Regions from separate parts of the Streptomyces sp. CB03238 genome, predicted to be linked through region 1. Evidence: riboswitches for the same ligand, from Rfam matches in the RefSeq annotation. Region 1 holds a riboswitch; each other region holds the start of a gene.
What was found. A riboswitch is a leader RNA that binds a small molecule or an ion and turns the genes downstream of it on or off. The one in region 1 is predicted to bind cobalamin.

Region 1 (7,199 bases):
ATGAAGAACCTCGGCCTGCACGTGTCGAAGGACGACGCGCACGGCTTCATGTGCGCCTGGCACTACGTCAATCACTACCTCGGCACCCCCGAGAAATGGCTGCTGCCCAAGAACGCCGACGAGGTCGAGGCGGTCTGGAACGCCCAGCGCGACACGGAGTGGAAGAAGACCGACGACGGTGTCTTCATGACCGCGCAGGCCATCAAGTTCTACCGGGACCTCGTCGGGCCGGGGGCCAGTGACGCGTACATCGCCCTGACCCGCGTGGCGCTCACCGACAAGTACGCCGACATGGCGGGCGTCCCGAGAAGCCCCCTCGACATCGCGGGCAAGCCCCTGGCCGCCGGCCACGGCCTCGTCAGCAACACCGCCGGTGGTCTCTTCGGCGGCGCCGCCAAGAAGACCGTCGGCGTCAACCCCTACAAGGAGATCCTCGGCGTCGCATCGAAGGCGTTCAACGAGGTCGAGAGGTACGCGATGACCCACGACCAGGACGACCAGCCCCAGATGCACCAGGAGCTGCACGACAACCGCTGACCGCGGGGATCACCGCCAGGCGGCGCTCCCTCGGTCGCCGGTCGGGCAGGATGTGCTCCCATGACAGGTGGGAGAGACGGACTCGCCGAGCTGCCGCAGCGGGCCGGGCTGGACATCGCCGGAGACCGGAGGCCCGAGGAGGTGCTGCCTCCCCGGGCCGCATGGCGCCCCGTCGTCGCAGGTGGTGCCAGACCGACCGTGGTGGTACGGAGAGACGCGGCCGATCCGGTCGCCGAGCTCAACGCGCAGTGGCACCGGCTCGCGACCGCCTGATGCTCGGCGAGGACGGGGTGTTCCTCATCGACGTCGCCGGCGCCTGGACGGGCGGCACGCCCAGGCGGTGGACGCGGGTGAAGCTCACCGGCCGTTGGGATCTCGCCGGAGTGCTGGGCGAGCGGCCCGGGGAGCCGGAATTCGTCACCCTCTCGATGGACGGCGACATCCTGCTGGGGGTGACCACCGAGGAGGACGAGGTCTGGCTCATCGCCGTGGACCGCCGCCCGGGAGAGCGGCAGGAGGAATGGGCCAGGTCGGCTGCCCGGGGGTCCCCGGAGGAGCGGGCAGCCGCCTGGGCATCGCTGGTTCGGGGACCCGGCCCTTCGGAGCGGCTGCGCGACGTGTGGGCACAGGGGCTGGGCCTGAACCCGGCCATCCCCGATGAGCTGCTCGCCGGCCTGCTGGGACGGTCGCCCTTCCTGCTGTGGCGTCACCTGCCGGCAGCGGTCGTGGACGCGGCCGTGGCCCACCCGGACTGGAGTGTGCGCGGCCGGCCGAGGCGCAGCCGGACATCACCGCCGAGCAGTGGGCCCGGCTGATCCTGGGTGAGCAGGACACCCGGCATCGCCCTCGAGGACGTACGGCACCGGGCGGCGACCGACCCGCGGCGGACGGCCGTGTCGGCGGTGCGGTTGCTCGACGACCCGCACGAGCACGTACGCCACGCGGCCGCCGGGCACCCGCGGTTGCCCGCGACGCAGCTGGTCCGGTTGTTGCGTGACACCGACACGGCACTGGCCGCGGCCCGGCATCCGGGGCTGCCCGTCCCCATCATGGAGCACATGCTCCAGTGACGTCGTCAGGCCATGACGGCCATCGCGAGGGCCCCGAAGACGTCGACGACACAGCACCATTCCGACCATGCCCGGGGCACGACCCTTCCGGTCCGATGGTGGGTGAAGTCCCAGACCCCGTGGGCCAGCCAGCCGGCAGCCACGACGTAGAGGCCGAGAGCGCCGTCGACGGCCAGAGCGACCAGTGCCACGGCCGCGAAGCCGAGGAGGCCCGCGATCTGAATGACGAGGACACCGGGGCGGCGCAGTTCGCCGCGCAGTGATCCGAACAGCAGGTAGCACAGCGGCATGACGATGAGGAGGGCGGCCAGGAGCCGCACGGGCGGCACACCGTCGACGAAGGTGGCGACCACCAGGGCGAGTGCCAGCACGGTGGGCCACCGGTGGCCGAGGGCGCCCAGCATGCGCCCGGCACCGGAGGGCGAGCTCTCCCGTTGAGGACGAGCGGGAGCCGGGCGGGTGCCGTCGTCGCGGTTGTGGTGGTCGTCGCGCGTGGTGCGGGTCATGGCGTCCCCCGAGTGATGATGGCTGGAGCGTTGTGGCAAGCGGGCCTTGCCGGCTCCACTGTCCGGCTCGGCCGGCCCCGGTCGTGCGCGGAGGCGGGATCGATGTCCGTGGCCTTGGGGTACCGGTCCTTCCGGCATAGGGTCGCCGCATGGCGGAACGGCTCATGGTGGTGGTCGGCTACGAAGCGGCCGAGTTGCTGGACATCGCGTGTGTGACCACGAGCCTGGCCATGGCCAACGAGATCGGTGACCCGTCCCTGCCGTACCGGGTGTGCGTGGCCGGGCCGGGCGGCGGCCCGATCGTCTGCGGCTCGGGGCTGGTCCTGCAGAGCCAGCAGCCCCTGGAACGGCTCGTCGGCCCGCTCGACACGTTGGTCGTCTCGGGCGGCCTGGGATTCGAGCGGGCGGCCGCCGACCCCCGGATCGTGGGCCACGTCCGGCGCCTGGCCAAGGAGAGCCGACGGATCGCCTCGGTGTGTACGGGGGCGGGGGTCCTGGCCGCCACCGGGCTGCTGGACGGGCGCCGCGCCACCACCCACTGGCGGTTCGCGCCGCAGTTCGCCGCCCGCCACCCGGAGGTCTCGGTGGACCCCGCACCCATCTACATCCGTGACGGGAACGTGTACACGGCGGCCGGGATCACCAGCGCGATGGACCTGACCCTCGCGTTCATCGAGGAGGACCACGGCCCCGAACTGGCCCGCAAGGTGGCCCGGGCCCTCGTCGTCTACCTGCAGCGGCCGGGCAACCAGGCGCAGATGAGCCTGTTCACCGCCGCCCCGCCGCCCCGCAACGAGCTGGTCCGCGAGCTAGTCGAGCACATCACCGCCCACCCGGACCACGACCTCGGCACGGCGGCGCTCGCCGCACACGCGGGAGTGACGCCACGTCACCTCACCCGGCTGTTCACCGAGCACCTCGGGCAGGCGCCGGGCAGGTTCGTCCGGCTGGCGCGTACCGAGGCCGCCGCACATCTCCTCACCTCGACGACGCTGCCCATGGCGAGTGTGGCCGCCCGCAGCGGATTCGGCTCCGCCGAGTCACTGCGCCAGGCGTTCACCAGCCGGTACGGGATCTCACCGTCCCGCTACCGGGCCGCGCAGCTCCGGCAACTGCCCCGGTGACGATGCCCGGGCCGCCTCCGTACCACCGACGGGGGCGTACGGCGGCCGACCGCACGCCCTTTTGCGCTCCACTGAAGGAAACGTAGTATCACCTGGTCATCACCGCGACGGGAGACAGGAAGCCGGTGCGAATCCGGCACGGTCCCGCCACTGTGACCGGGGAGTGGAACCTTCGAGGACGCCACCGCGTACGTACGTACAGCGCGGGAAGGCAAGGGGGAACGTCGATCCGGGAGTCAGGACACTGGCCTGTCGCGGGCCCATTCCGAGGAGCGCGGACTCCCCAGGAGGCTTTACGTGTACGACGGCACCCACCGTCCCTTTCCCCTCCCCTCATCCCGCCATGCCCTGCGGCGACGGGCACTCGCCACGGCCCTGTCCGCCGCGTTGTCCGCCGCCCTGCTGACCGGCTGCGGCACGGAGGGCGAAACCCGTGACCGAGGCGGCGCGGCCACGTCCGTGAAGGGGTTCCCGGTCACCATCGACAACTGCGGCATCCGCACCACGTACGACGAACCCCCCTCCCGGGTGGTCACCATCCACCAGCACCCCGCCGAGCTGATGCTCGCTCTGGGCCTGAAGGACAGGATGGTCGGCACCGCGTTCCCCGACTCGGCCGTTCTACCCGCGTACCAGAAGGACTTCGCGGCCGTCCCGGAGCTGGCGGAGAAGGAGCCGTCCTTCGAGACCGTCCTGGAGGCCGAGCCCGACTTCGTCTATGGCGGCTACGGAAGCGCGTTCGCCCAGAACGAGGGGCGGTCGCGCAAGGCGTTCGCCGACGCGGGCATCGACACCTACCTCAACCGCGAGTACTGCGGCAAGAAGCAGGTGTCCATGACGGACACGTACGACGAGATCCGTACCATCGGCAGCATCTTCGGCGTGCCGGAGCGGGCCGACAGGCTGGTGGCCGGTCTCCAGGACCGCATCCGGAAGGCCGGCGAGGCGGTCGGGGGCGCACCGCCGGTATCGGTGTTCGTGTACGACAGCGGCGACAAGTCCGCGTTCACCGCGGGCGGCAGGAGCCTGGGTACGGAGATCATCCGGCTGGCCGGCGGGCGCAACGTCTTCTCGGACCTGGACGACGTCTTCGGCGACGTCTCGTGGGAACAGGTGGTCGCCCGCAGGCCCCAGGTGATCGCGATCTACGACTACCGCGGTGCCGGGAGCGTGGAGCAGAAGAAGAAGTTCCTGCTCTCCCAGCCCGCCCTCGCCGACGTGCCCGCCATCAGGAACAAGCGGTTCGTCGTGCTGCCGCTCACCGCGACATTGGTCGGCGTACGGCCTCCGTACGCGGTGGAGGACCTCGCTCGAGGGCTGCACCCCGAGCGCTTCCGGTGACGGCCCGCACGCCCGCACGTACGCCGGCAAGCCCGAGCGGCACGATGACCGCACCCTCCCCTGGGCCCGGGTCGTCCCTCGCCGGACCCAGGGCGTACCCGCCGCGGGGACGGACCTACCTCCTGACGCTGGGGGTCCTCGGCGTGCTCCTCCTGGTCTCCGTCACGGCCGGGCTGGCCATCGGCTCGGTGCACGTACCGCCCGGCGAGGTGTGGAGCATCGTGGCGCACGGCCTGGGGGCCGACCGGGCGGAACCGACATGGTCACGCGCACGCGAGACGATCATCCTCGACGTACGGGCGCCACGCGTACTGCTCGGAGCGGTGATCGGACCGGGGCTCGCCGTCGTGGGCACGGCCATGCAGGCCCTGGTACGCAACCCCCTCGCGGAGCCGTACCTGCTCGGCGTCTCATCGGGCGCGTCCCTGGGCGCCGTCATCGTGATCGTCTCGGGCGTCACTCTCTTCGGAGCGGTGTCGCTGTCGGTGTCCGCGTTCGCCGGAGCACTGCTGACGCTCCTGCTCGTCTACACCACGGCCAGGGCCGGCGGGCGGATCACCTCGGTCCGGCTGGTGTTGTCGGGGGTGGCGGTGGCCGCGGTACTCACCGCGGTGATGCACCTGCTGTTGCTGACCGCCGACCGGGGCAACCAGACACGCGAGGTCCTCGCCTGGACCATGGGCGGCCTCGGCGGCGTCCAGTGGGCCACGCTGTGGCTGCCCGCGGCCACGCTGCTGGTGGGCATCGGTGTGCTGCTGGTGCAGGCCCGGCCGTTGAACCTGCTGCTGGCGGGCGAGGAGGCCGCCACCACGATGGGGCTGGACGTGGGGCGCTTCCGGGCCCGGATGTTCGTGTTGCTGTCCCTGCTCACCGGCGTCCTCGTCGCGGCGGCCGGACCGATCGGCTTCGTCGGGCTGATGCTCCCGCACATCGTGCGCTTCTTCGTCGGAGGCGACCACCGCCGGGTGCTGCCCACGGCGGCCCTGGCCGGAGCGGCCTTCCTCGTCTGGGCCGACATCGCGGCCCGTACGATCGCGGCCCCCATGGAGATCCCCGTCGGCGTCCTGACCGCGCTGTGCGGCGGCCCGTTCTTCCTGTGGCTGCTGCGGCGGGACGCCCGGCGGAACACCGACCGAGGAGTGGCATGACCGGGAACCACCTCGCCGTCGAAGGCCTCACCGTGAGCGCGGGGGCCCGCCATCTCGTACGAGATGTGTCACTGACCGCCGAGCCCGGTGAGGTGATCGGTCTGGTCGGCCCCAACGGAAGCGGCAAGTCGAGCCTGTTGCGTGCCGTCTACCGCGTCCTGCGCCCGGATGCCGGGCACATACGCGTCGACGGAACCGACGTCCGGTCACTTCCCGTGCGCCGGCTCGCCCGGACCATGGCCGTCGTGGTGCAGGAACCGGGTGCCGCCTTCGACCTCACGGTGCGGGACGTGGTGGCCATGGGCCGCACACCGCACAAGCGGCTGCTCGACGGCGACACCGCCGAGGACGCCCGACTGGTCGAGTCGTCCCTGGCGTCGGTCGACGCGGTGGGGCTCGCGGACCGTTCCTTCGACCGGCTCTCCGGCGGTGAGCGGCAGCGCGTGCTGATCGCCCGGGCGCTCACCCAGCAGCCGTCGCTGCTCGTACTGGACGAGCCGACCAACCACCTCGACGTCCGCCACCAGCTCGAGGTGCTGGGCGTGTTGCGTCGCCTGCCCGCCACGGTGCTGGTCGCGTTGCACGACCTGAACCTGGCCGCCTACTACTGCGACCGCCTGTACGTCCTCCGGGACGGCGAGGTCGCGACCGCGGGCCCGCCCCGCGAGGTGCTCACCCCGCGCCTGCTCTCGGAGGTGTACGGCGTCGCGGGGGAGGTCGTCGTCCACCCCCGGACCGGGGCGCCTCACGTCACCTTCCTCCCGGGTGACGTATCGCCGGAGGCGGACCGCGTCTGCTGAGCCCGGGCGCCGGGTCGGTGTGTGGGAGAAGCCCCGGGCTTTGGCCGCCCGGGGCTTCTTCGTGCACCCATCGCCGAGTTCAACGACCGAGGTTCGGGTGGGTCACGGTCCGCATGGACTCCGCTGCGCGGGGCCGCCGGCGCTGAGTGGCTGCTTTCCTCTTCGCACGGTGTTGCTGAATTGCTTTGCCATACGAATCAGTTGGCATCACTCCCATGCCTTTCGGCTTCGCACAACAGTTGCTTTGCTCGGTCGCCTTGTTTGCTTGTCGCAACGCCACAGCCTTACCCTGCAACGCAGTCCCCATCCCTCACATACTTCACGAACCCGCAGGAGGGCACATGCCGAACTCGGCGACGGCAGCAGGAAGCATCGAAACAACCACCGCGCTGCTGATGGAAGAACTCCCGCAACTCGAACAGCACCAACAGGCACTGGAGAAGGACCTCGCAGCCGTCACCGAGCGGCTCGAATCGGTGCGCAGTGCTCTCACCGCGCTGCAGGCCCTGTCCACCGTGGCAATTCCGGCACCGCGCTCCGAAGTACGCGCGGACGCCGGGGAAGCGGTGCAGCCCGCTGTCGCAACACCCGAGGCCGAGCCCGTGTCCGAAGCGGTGCCGGTGGCAGCGCCGGAGACGGAGACGGAGACGGAGGCCGAGGCGGCTCCGGAGAC
Region 2 (7,199 bases), on a different contig from region 1:
AAGACGAGGTGGCGCGGGCCGACGGCGTCGATGACCCGTTCGATGGAGTCGGGGCCGGACAGCATGCGGGTGGTGGCCTTGAAGCCGGGTTCGTCGCGGGCCATGAGGAGGAAGTCGGCCAGCAGGTAGGCGTGCAGGTCGAGGAAGATCACGTCGGCGCCGCGGTCCATCAGGGGCGGCCCGAAGCGGCGCGGGTCGCCGTCGTGGAGCAGCACCATGCCGCGGTCGATGGCCAGCTTCACCACGCGCCGGTAGCCGGGGAAGCCGGGCTCGGCGGCCTGTTCGAGCGTGAACAGCCGCAGGAACCTGACTCCGGCGGCGGCCAGTTCGTCGAGCCGGTCCTCGGCGGTGAGCGCATCGCGTACGTCGACGGTGCCGACGGGGAGGAGCTCGGGGCAGTCGGCGAGGTCGCGGAGCGTCTCGGCGTTGCCCGCCTCGTCGTCGAAGAGCGGGCCGCGGGTGGACAGGGCCAGGGCGCCCGCGACGGGGGAACGGGCCAGGTGGGCGCGGACCTCGTCGAGGCCGGTGTCGCGGTGGTGGCGGGGCCAGGGCCCGTACAGCACGTCGACGTCCCAGCCGATGTGCTCCTCGGGTGACGGCCGGAGCCATTCATACGTCCGTTGCGGTGACTCGCTCATGATGCGGCGACCTTCCCCAGCGCCTGCGCGATCCGGTCCACGTCGTCCTCGCTGTAGGCCTCGTTCCACGGCAGAACCAGCAACGTACGGTCGATGAGCCGCTCGGCGCGAGGACACAGGCCCGGCGGGTACCCGGACAGTGCCGGATTGGCGTACAGCGGCCGCTCCAGATAGCCGGGCAGGGCGGGGATGCCCAGCTCGTCCAGTGCCCGGGCCCAGTGCGTGTTGTCGTCGACGAGGAGTGGGACGACCCACCAGGCGTGGCCGGTCCTCTGTTGAGGGACCGTCACCCCGGGCAGGCCGGCGATGGCTTCGATGAGGCGCCGCGCGCTCGCGCGGCGGCGGGCGACGACGTCGGCGACGCGCGTGAGCTGGGCGCGGGCGACGGCCGCCACGAGCTCGGTCATCCGGTAGTTCAGGCCCATGGTGCGGTGGATGCGGCCCTCGGTACGGTCCCAGCCCTTGTCCATGAACAGCCGCATCCGGGTGGCGAGGGCGGGATCGTCGGTGATGGCGAGGCCGCCGTCGCCGGCGGTGATGTGCTTGTACTGCTGGAGGCTGAAGCAGGCGATGTCGCCGAGCGTGCCGAGCAGCCGGCCTTCGTCGTCCTCGCCGAGCCACGCCTGGGCGCAGTCCTCGATGAGCAGCAGCCCGTGCCGGTCGCAGATCTCCTTGAGCCGTACGGTGTCGGCGGCGCCGCCGAAGAGGTGAACGGCGATGACGGCCTTGGTGCGCGGCGTGACGGCCGCCTCGACGGCGTCGGGGTCGAGGTTCCCGTCGTCCTCCGTCACGTCGGCGAAGACCACCCGCCCGCCCTGGGCGAGTACCGGGGCGACGGTGCCGAAGTCGGAGATCGGTGTGGTGACGACCTCGTCGCCGGGTCCGACTCCGGCGGCGGCGACGGCCAGGTGCAGGGCCGCGGTGCCGGAACTGCAGGACACGGCCTCGGCGCGCCCGTACAGCCGGGCCATCTCGGTCTCCAGCGCCCGGGCCTCCTGGCCGAACGCCCCGCACAGGACGGCCGAGTCGAGGACCCGGAGCACCGCTGCGCGTTCCTCCTCGCCGAACGTCCTTCCCCGGGGATCCAGAACTGTGGGCAGCGGCATTTCCCGTTGCGGCATCGGGGGATTATCCTCTCGGCAGCACGCGATTATGGCCTGGGCCGAAAGTAGAACCCCTGCCGACGGCCGTCAATCAGGCGTAACGCAGGCTTCGCAAGAATCGCCCTTGACGCGAAACGCCCAGCAGAACGGAGACCGGCCATGCCGCTCACTGTCGGCGTGATAGGTCCCGAGGACCTGGTCCAGAAGGTGGTCGCGGTCGGAGGCCGCGCGCCCGGATCCGCCCGGTTGCTGCCGCTGCCGTACCGTCACGAGGGCGAGACCACCGCGGTGGTGACGGGCGCGCGGTCGCGGGCGGACGCGCTGTTGTTCACCGGGGTCGTGCCGCACGCGCTGGCCGACGCGGCGGGTGTACTGGACCGGCCGGCGATGTACGTGCCGTACAACGGCGCCACGCTGCTGCGGGCGCTCGTCGAACTGCTGCGGCTCGGGCACGACGTGTCGCGGGTGTCCATCGACACCCTGCGCCGCGACGAGGTGCTGGAGACGATGACGGAGGCCAAGCTGCCCACCGACCGGGTGCGGGTGCTGCCGTACCGGCCGGGGTTGACCTCGGAGGACGTCGTCGACTTCCACCTGGACGCCCGGGACGCGAAGAAGGCCCGGGTGGCCATCACCTGTCTCGGCTCGGCGTTCCACGTGCTGGAGCAGCACACGCACGCCGTGCGCCTGGCCCCGTCCCGGCACTCGATACTGGCGACCCTTCAGGCGCTCGTCCTGGCCACGGCCGGGCAGCACAGCGGGGACGCGCAGGTGGTGCTGGGCATCGTCGACCTGCCGGGCGCGGGCGCGGACGCGCGGCTGCCGGAGGACATACGGGTGCTCGGCGGCAGCCTGGCCGAGCTTCCGGACGGGCGGCGGCTGGTGGTGACGACGCGCGGGGTGCTGGAGACGGCGACGGAGCGGTTCACTCGTCTCCCGTTCCTCGACGGCCTGGCGGCCCGGCACGGCACCGCGCATGTGGGCTTCGGTGTGGGCCGTACGGCGGCGGAGGCCGAGGCACTGGCCCGACGGGCCGTCAACCGGGCACGCTGGGTGGGCATGGCGGCGGGTGCGGCGGCGGGTGTGGTGTCGATGGCTGACGACGTCGACATCGTCATCGCGCCGGGTGCGGCGGGCGTCGCGCCGGGTGCGGCGGGTGTCGCGCCGGGTGCGGCGGGCGTCGCGCCGGGGTCGGTGGGTGAGGCAGGTGGGGCGGGGTCGGTCGGCTCGGCGGGCGCGGTGGACGCGGTCGGGTCGGCGGGTGGGGCTGGGTCGGCGGGCGCGGACGGCGCGGCGGGCGCGGTCGGTTCGGTGAGGTCGGCCGGCTCGGATGGCGCGTCGGACTCGGCAGGCGCGGACGGCTCGGCGGGTGGGGCTGGGTCGGCGGGGTCGGCCGGCTCAGGTGGCTCAGCCGGCTCGGCTGGTTCAGCCGGTTCGCCGAACTCCCTTGGTTCGGCCGGTTCGGCCGGTTCGGCCGGTTCGGCCGGTTCGGCCGGTTCGGCCGGTTCGGCCGGTTCGCCGAACTCCCTTGGCTTGACCGGCTCCGCAGGCTCACCAGGCTCGGGCGACTCCGCGGGAGCGCCCGGCTCCACCGGCACCCCAGGCGCGCCAGCCTCGCGTGGCGCAATCGGCCCCGTGGGCTCACCCAGCTCCCCAAGCTCACCCGCGGGCTCACCCGCGCACGCCGCAGGCACCGCAGGCACCCCGGGCACCGCTCACCCCGCAGGCACCGCGCATCCCGTGGGCGCCGCTCACGCCGCGCACGCCAGGCCGGCGGAGGGGCCCGCGCTGCTGGCCCGGCGGGTGGGCCTGCACCCGCAGACGCTGGACCGGCTGCGGGAGCTGACCGCGGCGGACGGGGGCGCGGGGGTCACCGCCCATCGGGTCGCCGAGCACCTGTCCGTGCAGCAGCGCACGGCCCGCCGGATCCTCAAGCGGCTGGAGCGGGCCGGGATAGCCGTACCGACCGGCAGTCGCCAGGAAGGGCAGACCGGCCGTCCCCCGATCGTCTACCAGGTCCGTCTGTAGCCCGTGGATCGCGGATTACGGCCTGGGCCGAAACCCCCCACATCGCAGGCCGCCACGGTGGGAACGCCGTACGGCGGAGACGAAGGAGCTCGCGCGTGAAAATCGCCTCGTTCCACACCCGTGTCGTCCGTGCCCGTTATCGCCGCCCGTTCGTCATCAGCAGTGGCACCAGCCCCGACCTCGTCAGTCTCGTCGTGGAGGTCCGGACGGCCGACGGGGCATCGGGTTTCGGCGAGGCGTCGCCGATGACCGCGTACACCGGCGAGACTCTCGCGGGGCTCAGCGCGGCGGTGACCGAACATGTCGCTCCGGCGCTCGTCGGCCGTGACCCGCGCGACCTGGCGGGCGCGCATGCCGCGATGGACGCCGCCATCCGGGGCCAGCACCTGGCCAAGGCGGCGCTGGACCTGGCGCTGCACGACCTCGCGGCGCGTGCCGCCGGGTGGCCGGCGCACCTGCTGCTGGGCGGCGGGCGGGTGGGCGGGCCGGTGCCGACGACGTGGGTCGTGGGGCTGGGCACGGTCGACGAGATGGTGGAGGAGGCGGCCCGGTACGCGGCGGCCGGGTTCGGGCACATCAAGCTCAAGGGCGGCGACGATCCGGCGCTCGACGTGGAGCTGGTGACCGCCGTACGCAAGGCGGTGCCGGAGTCGGTGGAGCTGTCGCTGGACGCCAACGAGGGGTACGCCCCGGGCGAGGCGGCCCGTACGGTGGCCCGGCTCGCGGACGCCGGGCTGGACCTGGTGGAGCAGCCGCTGCCGCGCTGGGACCTGGAGGGACTCGCGGCGCTGCGCGCGCGGGGCGGGGTGCGGGTGATGGCGGACGAGTCGGTGCAGTCGGCGCACGACGCGCTGGAGGTGGTTCGCCGGGGCGCCGCCGACGTACTGAACATCAAGATCCTGAAGGTGGGCGGGCTGTACCGGGCGCGGCAGATCGCGGCGCTGGCCGAGACGGCGGGGCTCGCGGTGAAGGTCGGCACGATGCCGGAGCTGGGCGTGGCGACGCTCGCGGCCGCGCATCTGTCGGCGGCGCTGCCGCACGCCACGGTTCCGCCGGACCTGGTGGGCCCGCTGCTGGTGGAGGAGGAGCCGCTGGCGCCGGCGGCGTTCGCGGGCACGCCGGGGTCAGGGCTGGTGGAGCTGCCGGTCACGCCGGGGCTGGGGCACGGGCTGGGCGGCTGACGAACGGTCCGCTCCCCCGGAGCGGGGTTGGCGTGATTCGTGCGCTGTGGAGCATGGGCAGCGCTTAGGGTGAGGGGTGCAGCTGGTTCGCCCTGTCAGCCAGGCAGGCGCGTCGTAAGAGGGAATCCGGTGCGAATCCGGAACTGCCCCGCAGCGGTGAGCGGGAACGACCGCCGTCATCAGCACTGGGTCCACCACACGGGTCCGGGAAGCGACGGCCAGTAGGTGCCTCCTGCACAGCAGAGGCGCGCTCGCGAGTCCGAAGACCTGCCACTGCCCGTACGTGAGACACGCGTACGGAGATCTCGGTGACCTCGTGGGCGGGTCGGCGGTGGCAGCGGGCCGAGGCGTGCCCGCCGTTCCTTCGCGTGTCCGCGACCGGTCTCCGGGTCGCCCCACACGACTCGCGAAGGAGAGTGCCGTGACCGCCACCGTGTACGGATACCCGCGCCAGGGCCCGAACCGGGAACTGAAGAAGGCCGTCGAAGGCTATTGGAAGGGCCGTATTCCGGCCGATGAGCTGCGGGCCACGGCGGCCGGGCTGCGCCGGTCGCATTGGCAGCGGCTCGCCGAGGCCGGTGTCCATGAGGTGCCGACCGGCGATTTCTCGTACTACGACCATGTCCTGGACACCAGCGTCATGGTGGGCGCCGTTCCCGTGCGTCACCGGGAGGCGGTGGCCGCCGACGCGCTGGACGGGTACTTCGCCATGGCCCGGGGCACCGAGGACGTGGCGCCGCTGGAGATGACCAAGTGGTTCGACACCAACTACCACTATCTGGTGCCCGAACTCGGTCCGGACACCGTGTTCGCCGCCGACTCGGCCAAGCAGGTCGCCGAGTTGACGGAGGCGCTGGCCCTCGGGCACACCGCCCGGCCGGTCATCGTCGGGCCCGTCACGTACCTGCTGCTCGCCAAGCCCGCCCCGGACGCGCCGGCCGGCTTCGTACCCCTCACGCTGCTGGACCGGTTGCTGCCCGTGTACGCCGAGGTGCTGGCCGATCTGCGGGCGGCCGGTGCCGGGTGGGTGCAGCTCGACGAGCCCGCGCTCGTCCAGGACCGTACGGCGGCCGAACTGAACGCCGCCGCCCGGGCCTACCGTGACCTCGGTGCCCTCACCGACCGGCCGCGGCTGCTGGTCGCGACGTACTTCGACCGGCTCGGCGAGGCGCTCCCGGTGCTGGCGAAGGCGCCCGTGGACGGGCTGGCGCTGGACTTCACCGGTCCGGCGGCCGCCAACCTGGACGATCTGGCCGCCGCCGGCGGCCTGCCGGGCAAGCGGCTCGTCGCGGGCGTCGTCGACGGCCGCAACGTCTGGATCAACGACCTGGAACGGTCCCTCGCCACCCTGGGCACGCTGCTCGGCCTCGCCGGGCGGGTCGACGTGGCCGCCTCCTGCTCGCTGCTGCACGTCCCGCTGGACGTGGCGGCCGAGCGTGACCTGGACCCGCAGGTCGCCCGCTGGCTGGCCTTCGCCCGCCAGAAGACCGACGAGATCGTCACCCTGGCCCGCGGGCTGGCCGAGGGCGCCGACACCATCACCGCCCAACTGGCCGCCAACCGCGCCGTCCTGGGTGCCCGGGCCGGCTCGGCGCTCACCTGTGACCCCGCCGTACGGGCCCGTACCGCGGCTGTCACCGACTCGGAGACGCGCCGCTCGCAGCCGTACGCCCGGCGTGCCGCCGCGCAGGCCGCCCACCTCCGCCTGCCGCTGCTGCCCACGACGACCATCGGTTCGTTCCCGCAGACCACGGAGCTGCGGACCGCCCGCGCCGATCTGCGGGCGGGGCGCATCGGCCCGGCCGCGTACGAGGAGCGCGTCGAGAAGGAGATCCGGGAGGTGATCTCCTTCCAGGAGAAGGCCGGCATCGACGTCCTGGTGCACGGCGAGCCCGAACGCGACGACATGGTGCAGTACTTCGCCGAGCGGCTCACCGGGTTCCTCGCCACCCGGCACGGCTGGGTCCAGTCGTACGGCACCCGCTACGTCCGCCCGCCGATCCTCGCCGGTGACGTCTCGCGCCCCGAGCCGATGACCGTGCGCTGGACGCGGTACGCCCAGTCCCTGACCGACCGGCCGGTCAAGGGCATGCTCACCGGTCCGGTCACCATGCTGGCCTGGTCCTTCGTCCGTGACGACCAGCCACCGGCCGAGACGGCCCGCCAGGTCGCCCTCGCGCTGCGCGACGAGGTGAACGACCTGGAGGCGGCGGGCGTTTCGGTCATCCAGGTCGACGAGCCCGCCCTCC
Region 3 (7,199 bases), on a different contig from region 1:
TCCGTGCCCGTGGCGTAGATGGAGGCGGAGGAGCTGAAGATGAGCCGGTGGCAGCCGTTGCGGGCGAGGTGTCCGAGGAACGTGATCCCCTTGGCCACGTTCTCCGTGTAGTAGCGCAGCGGCTGGGCGACGGATTCGGGTACGACGATGAGTGCGGCGCAGTCGACGACGGCCTCGATGTCCGGATGGGCGGCGAAGATCTCATCGATGAGATTTCCGTCCGCGATGTCCCCCTCGAAGAATACCCGGCCGGCCGTGAATTCCTTCCGCCCGGTCACCAGATTGTCGAGAATGACGGGCTCGATGCCTTCGTCGAGGCAGGCGGAGGCGACGGTGCTGCCGATGAAGCCGGCACCACCGGCGATAAGGACCTTCATGAGCGCTCCCTATTGTCCGCGCGGGGTTGTCCGGGTGTGGACCGATTCTTCCCCGTCCAGGATTTTTGCAACAGTGTAGCGGACGCACTTTCCGCTTCATGGACGGTCGGGACAGGGACGCTTTTGGGCTCGTACAGACACCACACCATGGTTGGTTGCCAGATGTGCTTGACGTCGAGTTCGCTGTTCTCCTGGACGATGTCGAGCGATCCTATGCAGCCGTCCACGAGCCCTTCCACGGCCCATTGGACGGCGATCGGTTTGGCATTGACGTAGCGGGGCACGGCATGCGGTACGAATTTACGTGCGAAGGCCGCCGTGGCCGGGTGTATGGCGATGGAATCCACGGTGTCCAGGGAGGTGGCGCGGGCCCGGTTCACCGCGACGCACATGGGTTTGGTCGGGCTCTCCCAGGTGGCCACCAGACGTATCCGGTCGTAGTTCCGGAAGTGCATGTCCACCCAGCTGTCCACCAGGGTGTGTTCGTCACGCTCCACGAACCCGGCCGCGACGAGCACCAGCACGCCCTCGGACAGGCCCAGGTCCATGGCCGCGTTGAAGGAGTCTGCGAGCAGGACCCGGCCGAAATGGCGGGCCGCCTCCGCGTGCGCGTCCGTACCGGCGGGGCCGAGCGTGGCCACGGTCCCCGTCCGGATGTCCGGCGGATTTCCCCCGAGCGGACTCGGCATGTTCTTTCCCCCCGTATGTGCTGCTGGTTCTCCACCCGCCGGCCCTCCGGCCGGCGGGCATGGCCCCCGGTGAACGCTCCGGCTCATGTCACCGGGCTGTCCGGCCGCAGGATCCGCAGGGCCAGGCCCCGCGTCTCCTCGGCCGCCGCGAGGCCGATCCGGCCGGTCTCCACCTCGTGGCGGGCCGCGGAGCCGATGCCCGGCCAGTCGTCGGGCAGGAGGTGCCCGGCCGACACGATGTGGGCGACGGCACAGGAGGGGGCGCGGGTGCCGGCTCGGGCGCGGGAGTCGGCGTCGTACGCCGCCACGAGGTGGGCGAACCAGTCGAGGTACGTACCCATCAGGCTGCGGGCGACCTGGTTGACCGCGGGGTCCTCCACCGCGTCCGGGCCCGGGTCGCCCGCGTCCTGGGCGAGCGCGGTGCGGATCACCTCGAAGAGGTGGGCCTCGATCCGTTCCATGACCGCTTCGGGACGGCGCGCGAGGGCGTCCTCGCTCCACCAGTCGGGGAGTTGGGCACCCTCGTCGTAGGAACGCAGGGCGGCGAGCAGTTCAGCGGCGAGGGTCGCGGCGGTGGAGCGCTCCGCGTCGAACAGGAGAAGACGGGTGGCCGAGGTCAGTTCGGCGACGTGCCGGGCCGGCGAGGCCGACATGCAGTAGGCCAGGACCGCGTGGACGGCCCCCGGCACGTCTCCCGCCGCCTCCAGCGCCCGCCTGGTGTACGTCTCGGCGGTGAGGTCCCTGGGCAGCGGGCGTGCCAGGAGGTACCGCACGTCGAACCCGGCGTCCTCCAGGCGCAGGTCGGAGAGGGTCGCCTCGGGACGGTGCCCCGGGTAGTCGAGGACGAGGAGGACGGGCCGCGTGTCCGGCGTGGCCGTCGCCGTAGTGCCCTTGGTCGTCCGAGGGCTCGGAAGGTGCGCCATGAGCTGTTCCTGAAGTGTGGGTGGGGGGTTGGGTGGGGCCGGGCGGTGAGGAGGGGGTACGCGGCCGCTACCGGCCGGGGCCGGGCCGGGAGGTCCGCAGCAGGGTGGCGACATCGATGCCGGCCGGGTTCTCGGAGACCAGGGCCACCATCCGGGTGAACGTCTCCATGAAGGCCTCGGCGCGCTCGCTGGGCCACACCTCGCGCTCGTACTGGAAGAGCACGGTGGCGCCCACGGCGTCCTGGCCCGGGTCGTGCAGGTCGTGCACGTCCACCCGTACGGTCACGCCCGCCCGCAGGGCCAGCCGCGCATCGGCGACCGCGGGCTCGACGTCCACGCCGTGCAGCGGAAGGGGCGAGCCGTCCTCGGCGTCGACCGCCAGGTACAGCCAGGGGCGCCAGCGCTGCTCGAGGTCCCTGTTGAACTGGAGGTGCTCCAGCAGCAGCGGCAGCGGCACGGAGTGCGTGAGGCCCGAGGCGACGGACTGCTTCGCCGAGCGGACCACGTCGCCGACGGTCAGCTGTGTGTTGATGCGGAAGCGGTGGATGACCGAGGTCGCGAACCAGTCGACGTCGTCCTCCCAGCCCGCGGGCCTGCCGGACGTCGGGCTCACCATGCCCGGCACGGTGTGGCCCGCGTCGTCGAGGACGGCCAGCGCCAGGGCCGCGACGAACCCGCAGAACAGCGTCGCCGACTCGGCCGCGCATGTCTCGCGCAGCCGCCGCACGGTGGCGGCGGACAGCCGGCCGTGCACCTGGGCCGCGGTCGTCGGCCACACGTCAGGATCCCGCATGCCCGTGAGCCGGACCTCAGGCAGCGCCTCCAGCGGGTCGAGCCGGCTCCGCCAGTGGGCCAGCCGCTCCTCCAGTGCGGCGTGGTGCCGGCGCTTCTCCTCCTCCGCCCAGCAGCGCGGCGGGAGTTGCGGCAGTGCGGCATCGTGCGGTGCGCCTGTGACGCGGGCGTTGTACAGAGCCGCCAGATCCCGGAGCAGGATCGCGAAGGAGTCCCCGTCGCACACCAGGTGCTCGGCGGTGACCACGACCGTGGCCGCGTCCTCGCCGGTGACGAGCACCAGGACCCGCACCTTCGCCTCGGTGGCCAGGTCGAACAGGGCCGTCCGCTCGGCCGTCACCTCGTCCTCCACCTCCGCCTCGGAGGGCAGTCGCCGTACCCGGAACAGGCGGGAGAGGTCCAGCTGGTGGGCATCGAGCCGGTACGCCCGGTGCCGGCCGTGCCGGAGGTCGAGCTCGAAGACCGTACGCAGCGCCTCGTGCCGTCCGACGAGCGCGTGGCACGCGGCTTCGAGGCCGGCCGGGTCCAGAGGCCCGTGGATCCGGAACGACGTGGAGACATGGTGCGGGATGCGCGCCCCGACGGAATCGGCGTCCCGCTGCAGCCTGCGGAGCTGACCGTACGACAGCGGTACGGGCCGGCGGCCCGGAGCGTGCTCCGGGGACGACTCGACGTATCCGCCGGTGGCGCGCGTGTCATGGACGTCCAGTGGGTCACCGGTGGCCGGTGTCGATGCCGCGGCGGCGTCGCGCAGGCGCGCGTCGATCCGCGCGGCCAGGTCGGCGAAGTCGGCGGCACCGAAGACGTCCTGGATGTCGACGGCACCGTCCCCGGGCAGCGCCTTCACCAGGCGCATCACCAGACGCCCGGCCCGCACGGAGTCCCCGCCCAGGGCGAAGAAGTTGTCCGACGCGTGGACCGGATGGTGCCCCAGTACGTCCGCGGCCTGGGCGCGGACCAGGTCCTGGACGGCGGTCGCGTCAAGGGTGCCGGGACGCGGTCGTTCTGCGTTCACGTGCGTGTCCTTAGGGTTGGTCCGGCCAGTCGGCGCGGCGCAGCTTCCGGGAAACGGTCGCCGCGCACAGGGGGATCACAAGAACCAGGCAGAGGAGCCCGATCGCGGTGTGGTGCGAGAGGTGCCCCAGCAGCAGCCCGGCCGCGGCACTTCCGAGCGGACCCCCTACGGCGAGGACGGTGAAGCTGCCGGAGATGACCCGCCCACGGACGGCGTCGTCCACCTGCTGGAAGACGATGACGTCGATCAGTACGTACAGGGCCGGCTTCCCCAGCGAGATGAGGAAGAGCAGGCAGAACACGCTTATCGGGGAGGCGGGGAGCAGCAGGGCGGCCGTCACCAGCAGGGAGGTCCACACGACACCGAGCAGGAGCACACCCGGGCGGAACCGGCGGTGCAGCCGGGTCACCAGAGCCGCGCCGGTGAGGTAGCCGATGGCCTCACCCGACAATGCCAGGCCGATGGTGCGTGCGTCGACGCCCTGCCGCTGGAAGTGGTTGATGAGTATCAGGTTGAGTGCGGCGAAGATGAAGTTCTCGATCGTCATCAGCCCCGTGACGGCGCGCAGGACCGCGTCCCTCCAGACGATCCGGGGGCCGACCGTCGCGCCCTTGAACAGGACGGACGGCTTGAGCGGGCCTGGCTGCTGCCCGGTCGCCGGCAGCCGGGTCAGGAAGGCGGAGCCCATCGACGCCACGTAGCAGGCCAGCACGGCGACGAAGGGCTGGACCGGTCCCGCCGCGAACAGGAGCCCGGCCAGCGGCGGCCCGGCGAGCATGGCGATGTTCACCCGTACTTCGTCCTGGCTCAGGGCCTGGCGCAGTTGCTCGGGCGGCACGATGGAGCGCAGCGCCAGGCGCCGTACGGGCATGCCGATCGCACCGGAGACGCCGAGCACGGCCGCCGCCGCGAACAGCCCGGCGACGCTCGCTGCGCCCGTGGCCACGGCGACGAGGACGGCCGCGGTCGCCAGTGTTCTCAGCGCCTCGGAGGACAGCAGGAGGTTGCGCCGGCTGAACCGGTCCGCGAGCGCACCGGCCGGTATGCCGAGCAGGACGGCCGTGGCGGACTGGGTCGCCGCGAGCAGTCCCGCCTGCAGGGGCGACCCGGTCAGGGACAGTGCCAGGAGGGGATACACCAGGAGGGACATCGACGTGCCGATGGCACCGACGGTGGTGCCCAGCCAGTAGCTCTGGAACCTCCAGTTGCGGCGGAGGGGAACGAGAGCGGGTGGTGGGGTCGCGAGGTCGGTCATGGTCGATGGCCTGCCCTCGGGAGCCGGGGAACGAGCAAGACGAACAGCCCCTTCCGGGCGGGTGGTTGACAGGACGCGTCCCCAACGCCGCGCGCGCCCGGGGCGGCGGGCACGGTGGGCGCGGTGTGTGTGTCGGTGGAATGCGTTCAACGAGGCATTCGCCGACCCATTCGCCGAAGCTTTCGCCGGCCGGGCAGGCAGGCAGGCGCTCCGGACTCGGATGGTTCCGGTCTCAGATCACGGTGAGCAGGTGCGTCGCGAGATGCGCCGGTGGCGTGTACTGATGGGTCGTGCCATGTCGAAATGCCTCCTTCAGGGATCTCCACGTCCCCTAAGCGGTCGGAAAGAAAGGCGGCAGGTCAGTTCCTGACTGTCAGGCGGAGCCTGAGTCACAGTGGCGGGACCGTGCCGGATTCGCACCGGCTTCCTGGGCCCTGCCGCCCCGGTGAAGTTGTGTGTTCGCTCGACGCAGTCCAAAGACCGTGAACCCGAAGGGAGTTGGCGGCGATGGAGCGTCACCCTACACGGGTGGAGGCCGCGTCAATCGGCTTGCCGTACCCCTGGGGCGGCAAGCCTGCGCGAGCGATGCCAATGCGGCGTCTTCATCGTCGTTTCCCCCGAAACGGTGGTGTGTACGTGCGGAGCGGTCCTGGTCGACCGATGGTCGGTCGGTCCGGTCGGGACGTGCGACCGCTGTCGGCGCCTCCAGCACGAGCCCGGCGCTGATCGAAAACGTTGCACACTCCCGCCGGATTGTAAAGCGCATGTGACGTCGCTCGCTCAAAGCCCTTGCCACACACGCGTGTTCGAACCATCTGCTAGGGTCCGGCGGGTGTGCCGGGGGCGAGCCGGCCACCATGAACTGTGCGATGCGTACTGCGCGGAGAGCCGGCTGTCATCAGCCGCACCCGCAGGCACACCCGTCGCAGCGCGTTCCTCCGTACCGCCGTCGCTCACGCCCATGGCGAGCCCGACCGGCGTGCGTATCCGTAGCCGCGGACCAGCCGTAGTCGTAGCCGTGTCCCTGTCTCCACCCGCATCCCTGATCCGCCCCGTCATCCAAGGGAGTCCCCCACCATGTCGTCCTTCGTCGAACGCGATGCCGTGGAAGTGGTCGTGGCAGCACAGTGGTTCCGCGTCCTCGGTTCGACGCCCCCGTCACTCGACACCAACTTCTTCGACTCCGGTGGCAATTCGCTGGCCGCTGCACGCCTGACCACGGCACTGTGCAAGGCGTTCCGTACGGACTTCCCGGTGCAGGTCGTGTTCGACGCCCAGACGTTCCGGGGCATCAGCGACTGGATCCGGCGCGGCGTACCGGCGTCGGGCAAGCGGCTCGTGACGCTCAACGAGAAGGGCGCCGGAGCGCCTCTGCTGCTCCTGCCCTCGGGCGGGGGCGGGGTCATCGGTCTGCAGCGCTTCGGCGGGGCGCCGTTCGACCGCCCCGTGTTCGGGCTCCAGGCGCGGGGGCTCGACCCGCGCGACGGCCTGCCCTTCACGGTCCTGGACGAGATGACGGCCGACTTCGTGCGCGTCGTGGAGGAGTCCGCGCTGCCCCGCACCCTGCACCTGGCCGGCTACTGCTCCGGTGGCACCTTCGCCTACGAGCTGGCGCGCGAGCTGCGCGCCCGGGGCTGGAACGTGCTGTCCGTCTCCCTGTTCAACACCTCGCTCTACCGTCGGCCTCTCGTCCTCGAAGAGCTGATCCAGCAGCGCCTGGCGGGCATCGCCGCGGCCACCGGCCTGGAGGTGCCCGCGGGCGAGCTGGACGCCGCCCAGGTCTTCCACGCGCTGAAGGACAGGAGCGAGGACATCCTCGAAGCGGACCTCGCCTCCTTCGAAGCGCGTCTGCGTGTGTACGGATCCCTCTGGACGGCCGTCACCGGCTACCGGCCCCGGCTCCAGGACATCCCGGTGCGTCTGTTCGCCACGCCGGACCGCTACCACCCCGACGACGTGGCGCTGATGGGCGAGGACGACCGCGACTGGTCGGAACTGGGCTTCCGTGACTTCCGCGCGTACGACGTCGAGGTGAGCCACCGCGACATGCTGCGCCACGACCCCACCCTGCACGCCATCGAGCGGTCGCTCGCGGAGCTCGACGCGGCGGCGGACCCGCGGGGCCCCGGCCGCCCCTCCCCCGTGGGC
Region 4 (7,199 bases), on a different contig from region 1:
ACTTCCTCCTCCGAGGCCGCCGTCCTCGGCGTACCGGGAAGCCCGAAGGGCCCGCGGAGCCGCAGCCTGGCTACCTCGCCTCGTTCAAGCTACTGGGCGCCCTCCCCGGTGTGGTCCCGCTGCTGTGCGTCGCCATGCTGCGGACGGCGGCGTTCATGGGCTACCTCGCGTACCTCGCGGCCTTCTACGACGAGCGCTTCGGCCTCGACCCGGGCGTCTTCGCCGTCGTCTGGACCCTGAGCGGCACCTCGTTCTTCCTGGGCAACCTCCTCGCCGGCCGCCTCCTGAGCGCCGAGCGCCCGAAGTTCCCCAGCGAACGGCTCATGGCACTCGCCCTGCTGGTGGCACTGGCGGCACTGGTGGGCGTCTTCTTCACCCACTCCCTGCTCCTGGCCCTTCCCCTGACCGCACTCATCGGTGCCGGTCACGCGACCGTGGCCGCCTGCGTCACCACACTGCTGGTACGACGCTGCGGCTCGCTTCGGGGTACGGCGCTGAGCATCAACGCCGCCGGGATGAGCTTCGGCGTCTTCCTCGGCGCCGGCCTCGGCGGCGTGGGTCTGGCGCTGGGCGGATATCCGGGCACGGCCGCGGCCCTCGGAGCGCTGACGCTCGCAGCACTCGTCTGCGCCCGCCTGGTCAGCCGCTCGTCGGTGAGCGGGAAGGACTGAACGCCTCGCGGTGACGTGACGCCCTGGCCTACGCGGACCCCTACGGGCCTTTCGCCTCCCGTGGGGGTCTGCGGGCTCTCCGCGGCGCGGAGCCCGTGCCGGCGGGGCGAAGGCGCCGATCGACCCTGATCACAGCAGTAGGGAGTCCGTTGTGGCGGCAACAGCCCCCACAGGCAGGCGCATGACACGCCAGCGTGCGGCCGTCCTGGAGGCGTTCGCCGAACGCTCCGACTTCGTTTCGGCCCAGGAACTGCATGCGATACTGAGCTCGGCCGGCATCCGCGTGGGGCTCTCCACCGTCTACCGGGCCCTGCAGGACCTGGAGCGCGCCGGCGGCGCCGACGTCGTACGCGACGACATGGGGGAACGCCTCTACCGTCACCGGCCGGTGGCAGAGCACCGCCACTACCTCGTCTGCCGCCGCTGCCGCCGCGGTCAGCCGCTCGACTCCGACGTCGTCGAGCACTGGGTCGCCCACGTGGCCCGGAGCACCGGCTACTCCGACGTGGAACACACCCTCGAGCTCGTCGGAATCTGCGGCCTCTGCCGTACCAACGGCGGATAAGGAGGCGCCCTCTTGTACGCGCCTCCTTATCCGGCCGTGCGCCCACACCCCTGAGCCCGACGGCCACCCGCACATACGGGTCCTCGGCACGCTGACGCACGCCCGTGAGGCCGGGGCGGCGTCCATGGGTCCCGGGCCCACCAGCCCGTCGTGGAATACCTGGCCGGCCGCGCTCCCGCCGGCACCACCTGGCTCCACCTGCGTATTCAGGGAGGCGAGGAGCAGCTCGTCTCCTGCCTCCCGCCCGTCAGGCACGGTCGCCGTTGAGGACGCAGTCGCCGCAGAACCCGTTGCCCGGGACGCGGTAGTAGAGACAACAGCTGCGGCGGCGGTAGGTGAGGGGTTCGGCGGTGAACACCCCCGCACCGGCCAGCGGTTCCCGGCTCAGCAGGGCTGCGGCGAGCCGCAACGCCGAGTGCGGTGCGTGCGGGACACGAAGGGTCAGCACCCGGACGGCCCCGATGAGCGCGGAGGCGGCGTTGCCGCGCATGACGTGGGCGGACAGACCGAAGTGCCGTGCAAGGGCGGTGCCCAGGGGCAGGAGGTTCTGTACGAGTACCGTGGCGTGGACGGCGTCATGCAGCTCGCCGTCGGCGACCGCGCCCGGCTCGGGCATCCAGAGGTCGATCGGCCCGGACTCGGCCGCGCGCCACCACAACCGCTCAGGGGCGAGGTCGGGAGCCCGCCCGCTCAACGCGGCGCCTGCCAGGGCGATCGACCACAGGCGGGCCGCCGTCCCGATGTGGAGGGTCGATGCGGCCACCCGCTTCTGGTCCGTACCGAGCCGCTCACCCACGTCCGCAACGTACGCCGCCAGCAGCTCGGGGTTCTCGTAGAGGCCGGTCAGGGGCCGGAACCGCGCGGAGTCGGGCCTCGGCCCGCAGGAGACCGCGAAGTAGGGGCCGATGGCGGAGACCCGCCTGAGGGTGTCGGTGGTCGTCACGTGCGTACCGCCCCGCTGAGGGCCTGGACGATGTCCGGTGTACGTCGGTGTCGGGGCTGCGCGGCATGAATCCACGGCTCGGACAGGCTGTCATGGGCACCTGGGCACACGGGTGCCACCATCCTCTCTCGGGGAACTCCGCCCCGGTACGTCGAGGTGCGACGGCGTGAGTCTCCTGACTCGGGATCGACGCTCTCCCGGCCTTCCCGCCCTCAACGGGGCCGTGGCCATAGCGGGTTCGCTCCCCCAGCACAGTGGCGGTACCGTGCCGGAATCTCACCGGCTTCCTCGTTCCGCCGTCGCTTGTCGAACGCAGCATCCCATCACGTCGAGCGCCGGCACCAGGCTCACCCGTGTGCGACCGGCCACACACCGGTAGCACACCGGAGGGCCCCGCCGGTCACCCCGGCTCGATCAGTGATCGCCTCACCCTGGTGAGATTTGCCGCGCCCGGGTACACACTCGCCCCCGACCACGCCATTGCAGGTCAGCGCACCCTTCCTCGCGGTTTCAGCGCCACCGGGGGCAGTTCGGGAGCAGGCAGCCGGCCCCCTGCGTAGCCTTCCACTTCGCCGAAGCGGGTGGTGGTCATCCAGTCGGCGCGGGCTTGGGCGATCTCCTCGTGGGTCCGGCCCACGAAGTTCCACCACATACTGCAACCTCAGCGCATCAATGCAGGTCAGGCATGTCGTGGACCGTCGGCGGTCAGCAAACCGTCAGCATCGGTCCTCGAGGAGTCTCCGGCACATGGTGAGCAAGACCCTGGCCCGCGGTATGGGCACGTTCTTCAAGGACTGCGAGCATCCGCGGTCCAGGTGGTCGAAGTGCCCGCACCTGTACAAGGTCCGGTACCGGGACGGGGCCGGGAAGCAGGTGGAGGAGTCGGGGTTCGTCACCCAGGACGAGGCGATCCAGCGGTTGACGGATGTCTACAACGCGAAGAAGGCGGCTCCGCATGGTCGGGCGAAGGCCGAGCGGGTGGCGAAGTACGGGGCGATGCGCTTCGGGGAGTACGCGGCCGAGTGGAAGGCCGGCCAGCGCGACCTCGCTCCGGCGTCCGTGCGGCACCTGGACTCTCTGCTGGAGCATCACCTGCTCCCGGCTCTCGAAAGCCGCCGGATGAGCACCTTCGACCACAAGGTCGTGGACGGGTTCATCCGCACAATGGAGCGCAACGGCGCCGGTCTGGCCACGCAGTCGAACGCCTTCGACAAGCTGAAGGCGATCCTCCTGGACGCCCACCGGCTGGGCATCTACGACGACAACCCCCTGGAGGGCGTCAAGCCACCCCAGTACGACCCGACACGCGCGGTCATCCCCTCCGTCGCCCAGCTACGGCAGATACGCACGGCCGGCGACGACACGTTCCTGTTGTTCGCCGACCTGATGAGCGGCTGCGGCATGCGCAACGGAGAAGCCGCCGCCGTCAACCTCAACAACATCGTCGCCGACGACGTCTACCGCATCACCGAACAGGTCAACCAGACCACCGGCCAGTACGGGAGGTTGAAGCACCGCAAGGTCGGCGACTACAAGACGTCCCACTGCTCCCACGAGTGAAAGAGACCATCGAGTGGTACGCAGACAAGCACGGCACCACGGACGGCTACCTCCTACGACATCCCAAGGACTCCACCAGAGCCTTCCCCTACTACTACTTGGGAAATCAGTGGCAGAAGATCATCAAGAAGGCCGACCCAGCCGACATCCCTCAAGGAATGGTGCTCTACAGCTTCCGCCACTTCTTCGCGTCGAACTGCCTCACCCACGGCATCCCGATCACTGACGTCGCCGAGTGGATGGGCCACAGGAGTCTCGACATTCACCTTCAGGATTTACCGGCACCTCATGCCAGGCTCCATCGGAAAAGCCGCCAAGATGCTGGACCTCGGTCTCGTCGCTTGATCACCAGCGACCCGGACACGACGACCGAGCCGCGCCAGACTTCGCTGGTGGCTCATACTTGACGCGGCACTCTTTCGACCTCCCTAGCAAGTGCTTACCGTCGATTGCATGGCCAATGGGGTGTTCCATACGAAGTACGGCATTGAGATCAACTTGACCTACGAGGATCTCGGTCACCCCAACCGGCTGGGGTTGCTGGAAGAGATCATTCAGCCCGTCGGGCAGCGTGACCGCACTTTGCTGCAGTGCCTCACCGACCAGCGGGGCGGCCAGTGTCAGTGCGCCTTGGCGGACAAGACCCCGTGGATGTTCATACGTCGGCAGCGGCGTGGCGGCCAAGTTGTCCTGGTCGCAGCGCACCTGCCGATGACGCACGGTCGTGCCCCGCATCGTGGTGTAGGGGATCAAGGGTTACGCGTTCCGGTTTGAATCCCTGACGATCGCCGCGGAAGCGGCGGCCCACGATGCGCCCTGCTGAGGCGAGTCAGACCGTTCGCGCGGTGGAACCCCGCCTCCGGCCTGCGAATCCCAGTGCCTTGATCCCTCACACCACCCGGCGGGACGCCATCGCGCTTTTCGTAGCCGAGCGCATTCGCGGATTCATAGACTGCGACGATGCTGACCGAAGTGCTTTCCGACCACCCCGGCCGTCAACTCCGGCAGACCGAGGGGGCGATCGAACGCCACCATCACGACGTTGCCGAGCACTCAGCGGCTGTCGCGGACCTTCGAGCACGGCACGCCGCGTCACGGCGGTGGTGGCAGCTCGGCAAGCGGCTGACGCAGTACTTTGAGGTGCGCGAGCTGGAGGCCAAAGCACCAGTCATCGATCCGGCACTCCTCCACCGCCGGGCGCAGCAGGAAGCAGGAGTGCTCGCCGAGGACACGGTGACCCACGCGCTCCAAGAACTGTCGGACGAATGGCTCTTGTTCCGCGGGTACACCAACCGCAGAGGCGAGATCGACCACCTCCTCGTCGGACCGGGCGGTGTCTGGGCGATTGAGGTCAAAGGACGCAACGTATGCGTGCACATACAGGGCGACTACTGGAGTTATGAAAAGTATGACCGGTACGGAAATCTCGTCGGCCAGGGAGCGTTGACGGACCGCCGAGGCCGCAGCTGGGGCCGTCAGGTCAGCGAGCCCGCCTCCGCCCTGCAGACCTTCCTCGCCACGCGCGGCGTGTACACCACGGTCCACACAGCTGTCGCGGTCATCAACGACCGGGCGAGCTTGGGCGTCTGCGACAACTGCCCCATCGATGTGGTGAGCATCGGCACGCACTACCTGCTGGACTCCATCCAGGCCCAGTGGCCGGTCTTCGACGCCGGCACCTGCCACAAGATCGCTGCGCTGATACGCCGCGACCACAAATTCCACGCGCAGCGCCGTGGATCACGACGCCGATGAAACACGCCGTGAATTGGTCGATGTCGGCGCGGGTTCCGGGGGGCCACCGAGTTCTTCCCGCGCCTTGCCGCCTCCCCTCCGCCACCGCCGCCCCCGCGCCTGTCCGCCTGTGCCGCCCAACGGGCGGCGGCCCGCATGGTGTTCAAGCTCGTACAGCCGGCACCGGCTGAAGGCACACTGCGGCATCCGTTTCCGCCCACTCCACGTCCCCCACACGGCCGAGTCCTGACCGCCGCTGCGGTCATGTCCCTTCGCGGGGTGTAAGCGATCAGTCGTCTGACGTGGCCGGCAGGACGACCGGAGTGTCGGGATAGAGGGCGTCCATGCCTCTCATTGGAGAGGTAGCGGCGGGGGAAGACGATCCATTCGTCGTGGCGTTCGGCGAGGACCGCGGTCGCGAGTCGCAGGACGGCTTCCGGGTTCGGGAAGACCTGAACCACGTCGGTGCGGCGTTTGATCTCCCGGTTCAGCCGCTCGAGCGGGTTCGTCGACTGGATCTTCTTCCAGTGCTGGTGCGGGAAGTCCGCGAACGCGGTCAGATCCTCCTTCGCGTCCAGCAGCATCCCTCTGACCTTGGGGAACTGGCGGCCGAGCATGTCGGCGACTATGTCGAGCTGGTCGCGGACCGCTTCGGCGGTGGGCTGGGCGAACACGGTGCGGATCGTGGCGGCGACCATCTCCGCCGAGCCTTTCGGAATGACGGCGAAGACGTTGCGGACGAAGTGGACCCGACAGCGCTGCCAGGCGGCGCCGAGCATGACCTTGCGGATGGCTTTGACCAGGCCGCTGTGGCTGTCGGAGATGACCAGGCGGACACCGCTCAGGCCGCGTTCTCGCAGGTGACGCAGGAACAGGGCCCAGAAGGCTTCGCTCTCGTGGTCGCCGACCATGACGCCGACGACTTCGCGCCGCCGTCCTGGGTGACGCCGGTGGCGATGACGATCGCCTGGGAGACGATCCGGTGGTCGACACGTGCTTTCACGTAGGTGGCGTCGAGGAACAGGTAGGGGAAGCGGATGTGGTCCAGCGGCCGGGACCGGAACGCTTCCAGTTGTTCGTCCAGGTCGGCGCAGATCCGTGAGACCTCGCTCTTCGATATACCGGTGTCCGAGCCGAGGGCCTTGACCAGGTCGTCGACGGAGCGGGTGGAGACGCCGCTGACGTAGGCTTCCATGATTACCGCGTAGAGGGCCTGGTCGATGCGTCGTCGCCGCTCGAGCAGGCTGGGGAAGAAGCTCCCGGCCCGCAGTTTCGGGATCGCGAGTTCCAGGTCGCCGGCCTGGGTGGTCACGGTCTTCTCGCGGTGGCCGTTGCGCCAGGTCGTGCGGGTCTCAGAGTGCTCGCCCCACTCGGCGCCGATCTTCGCGGTGGCCTCGGCCTCGATCAGTTCCTGCAACAGCCGTTCGGCCACCTCGCGGACAAGTTCAAGACCATCTGCCGAACGTAGTGACTCAAGCAGGCGAAGTAGGTCATGCTGGGACAAGGCCACCGTGCATCCTCCTCGGTCGAACTGCCCGTTCACCAAGAACAGTTGCACGGTGGCCTGCCAGTTGAGCAGGGAGTATTGACCGGCAAGCGGTGCACTCCAGGGAGCGGCACCCGCGCACACAACCGCGGAGATCACCTACACCACACAGCGGGACGCCATCGCCACCGATCGGGTGATTACGACTGAGCGCTTCAGTGTCGAGTGGGCGGCTGCAGC

Region 2: linked by a shared signal. The riboswitch ahead of metE (5-methyltetrahydropteroyltriglutamate--homocysteine S-methyltransferase) and the one ahead of BKD26_RS31330 (ABC transporter substrate-binding protein) in region 1 are both predicted to bind cobalamin.
Region 3: linked by a shared signal. The riboswitch ahead of BKD26_RS25085 (MFS transporter) and the one ahead of BKD26_RS31330 (ABC transporter substrate-binding protein) in region 1 are both predicted to bind cobalamin.
Region 4: linked by a shared signal. The riboswitch ahead of BKD26_RS25170 ((2Fe-2S)-binding protein) and the one ahead of BKD26_RS31330 (ABC transporter substrate-binding protein) in region 1 are both predicted to bind cobalamin.

Annotation. Positions count from the first base shown of each region.
Region 1 covers NZ_NBCN01000023.1:26,993-34,191, reverse strand. Annotated here, with positions in the region: gene BKD26_RS31360 (oxygenase MpaB family protein) at 1-537, shown strand, start outside; gene BKD26_RS31355 (hypothetical protein) at 598-810, shown strand; gene BKD26_RS31350 (hypothetical protein) at 786-1,352, shown strand; gene BKD26_RS31345 (hypothetical protein) at 1,359-1,607, shown strand; gene BKD26_RS31340 (hypothetical protein) at 1,613-2,113, opposite strand; gene BKD26_RS31335 (GlxA family transcriptional regulator) at 2,263-3,237, shown strand; cobalamin riboswitch at 3,314-3,505, shown strand; gene BKD26_RS31330 (ABC transporter substrate-binding protein) at 3,535-4,578, shown strand; gene BKD26_RS31325 (iron ABC transporter permease) at 4,623-5,726, shown strand; gene BKD26_RS31320 (ABC transporter ATP-binding protein) at 5,723-6,526, shown strand; gene BKD26_RS31315 (hypothetical protein) at 6,868-7,199, shown strand, end outside.
Region 2 covers NZ_NBCN01000013.1:54,428-61,626, forward strand. Annotated here, with positions in the region: gene BKD26_RS24095 (hypothetical protein) at 1-638, opposite strand, end outside; gene BKD26_RS24100 (DegT/DnrJ/EryC1/StrS family aminotransferase) at 635-1,759, opposite strand; gene BKD26_RS41505 (hypothetical protein) at 1,901-3,769, shown strand; gene BKD26_RS24110 (enolase C-terminal domain-like protein) at 3,865-4,950, shown strand; cobalamin riboswitch at 5,017-5,240, shown strand; gene metE (5-methyltetrahydropteroyltriglutamate--homocysteine S-methyltransferase) at 5,372-7,199, shown strand, end outside.
Region 3 covers NZ_NBCN01000014.1:82,319-89,517, forward strand. Annotated here, with positions in the region: gene galE (UDP-glucose 4-epimerase GalE) at 1-377, opposite strand, end outside; gene BKD26_RS25070 (hypothetical protein) at 374-1,066, opposite strand; gene BKD26_RS25075 (hypothetical protein) at 1,150-1,989, opposite strand; gene BKD26_RS25080 (condensation domain-containing protein) at 2,057-3,796, opposite strand; gene BKD26_RS25085 (MFS transporter) at 3,807-5,051, opposite strand; cobalamin riboswitch at 5,387-5,508, opposite strand; gene BKD26_RS25090 (amino acid adenylation domain-containing protein) at 6,129-7,199, shown strand, end outside.
Region 4 covers NZ_NBCN01000014.1:105,249-112,447, forward strand. Annotated here, with positions in the region: gene BKD26_RS25160 (MFS transporter) at 1-671, shown strand, start outside; gene BKD26_RS25165 (transcriptional repressor) at 853-1,236, shown strand; gene BKD26_RS25170 ((2Fe-2S)-binding protein) at 1,484-2,179, opposite strand; cobalamin riboswitch at 2,327-2,510, opposite strand; partial or broken gene BKD26_RS25175 (pirin family protein) at 2,667-2,831, opposite strand; gene BKD26_RS25180 (hypothetical protein) at 2,927-3,739, shown strand; gene BKD26_RS41540 (hypothetical protein) at 3,736-4,146, shown strand; gene BKD26_RS25185 (hypothetical protein) at 4,193-4,513, shown strand; gene BKD26_RS25190 (nuclease-related domain-containing protein) at 4,700-5,494, shown strand; partial or broken gene BKD26_RS25195 (IS256 family transposase) at 5,763-6,983, opposite strand.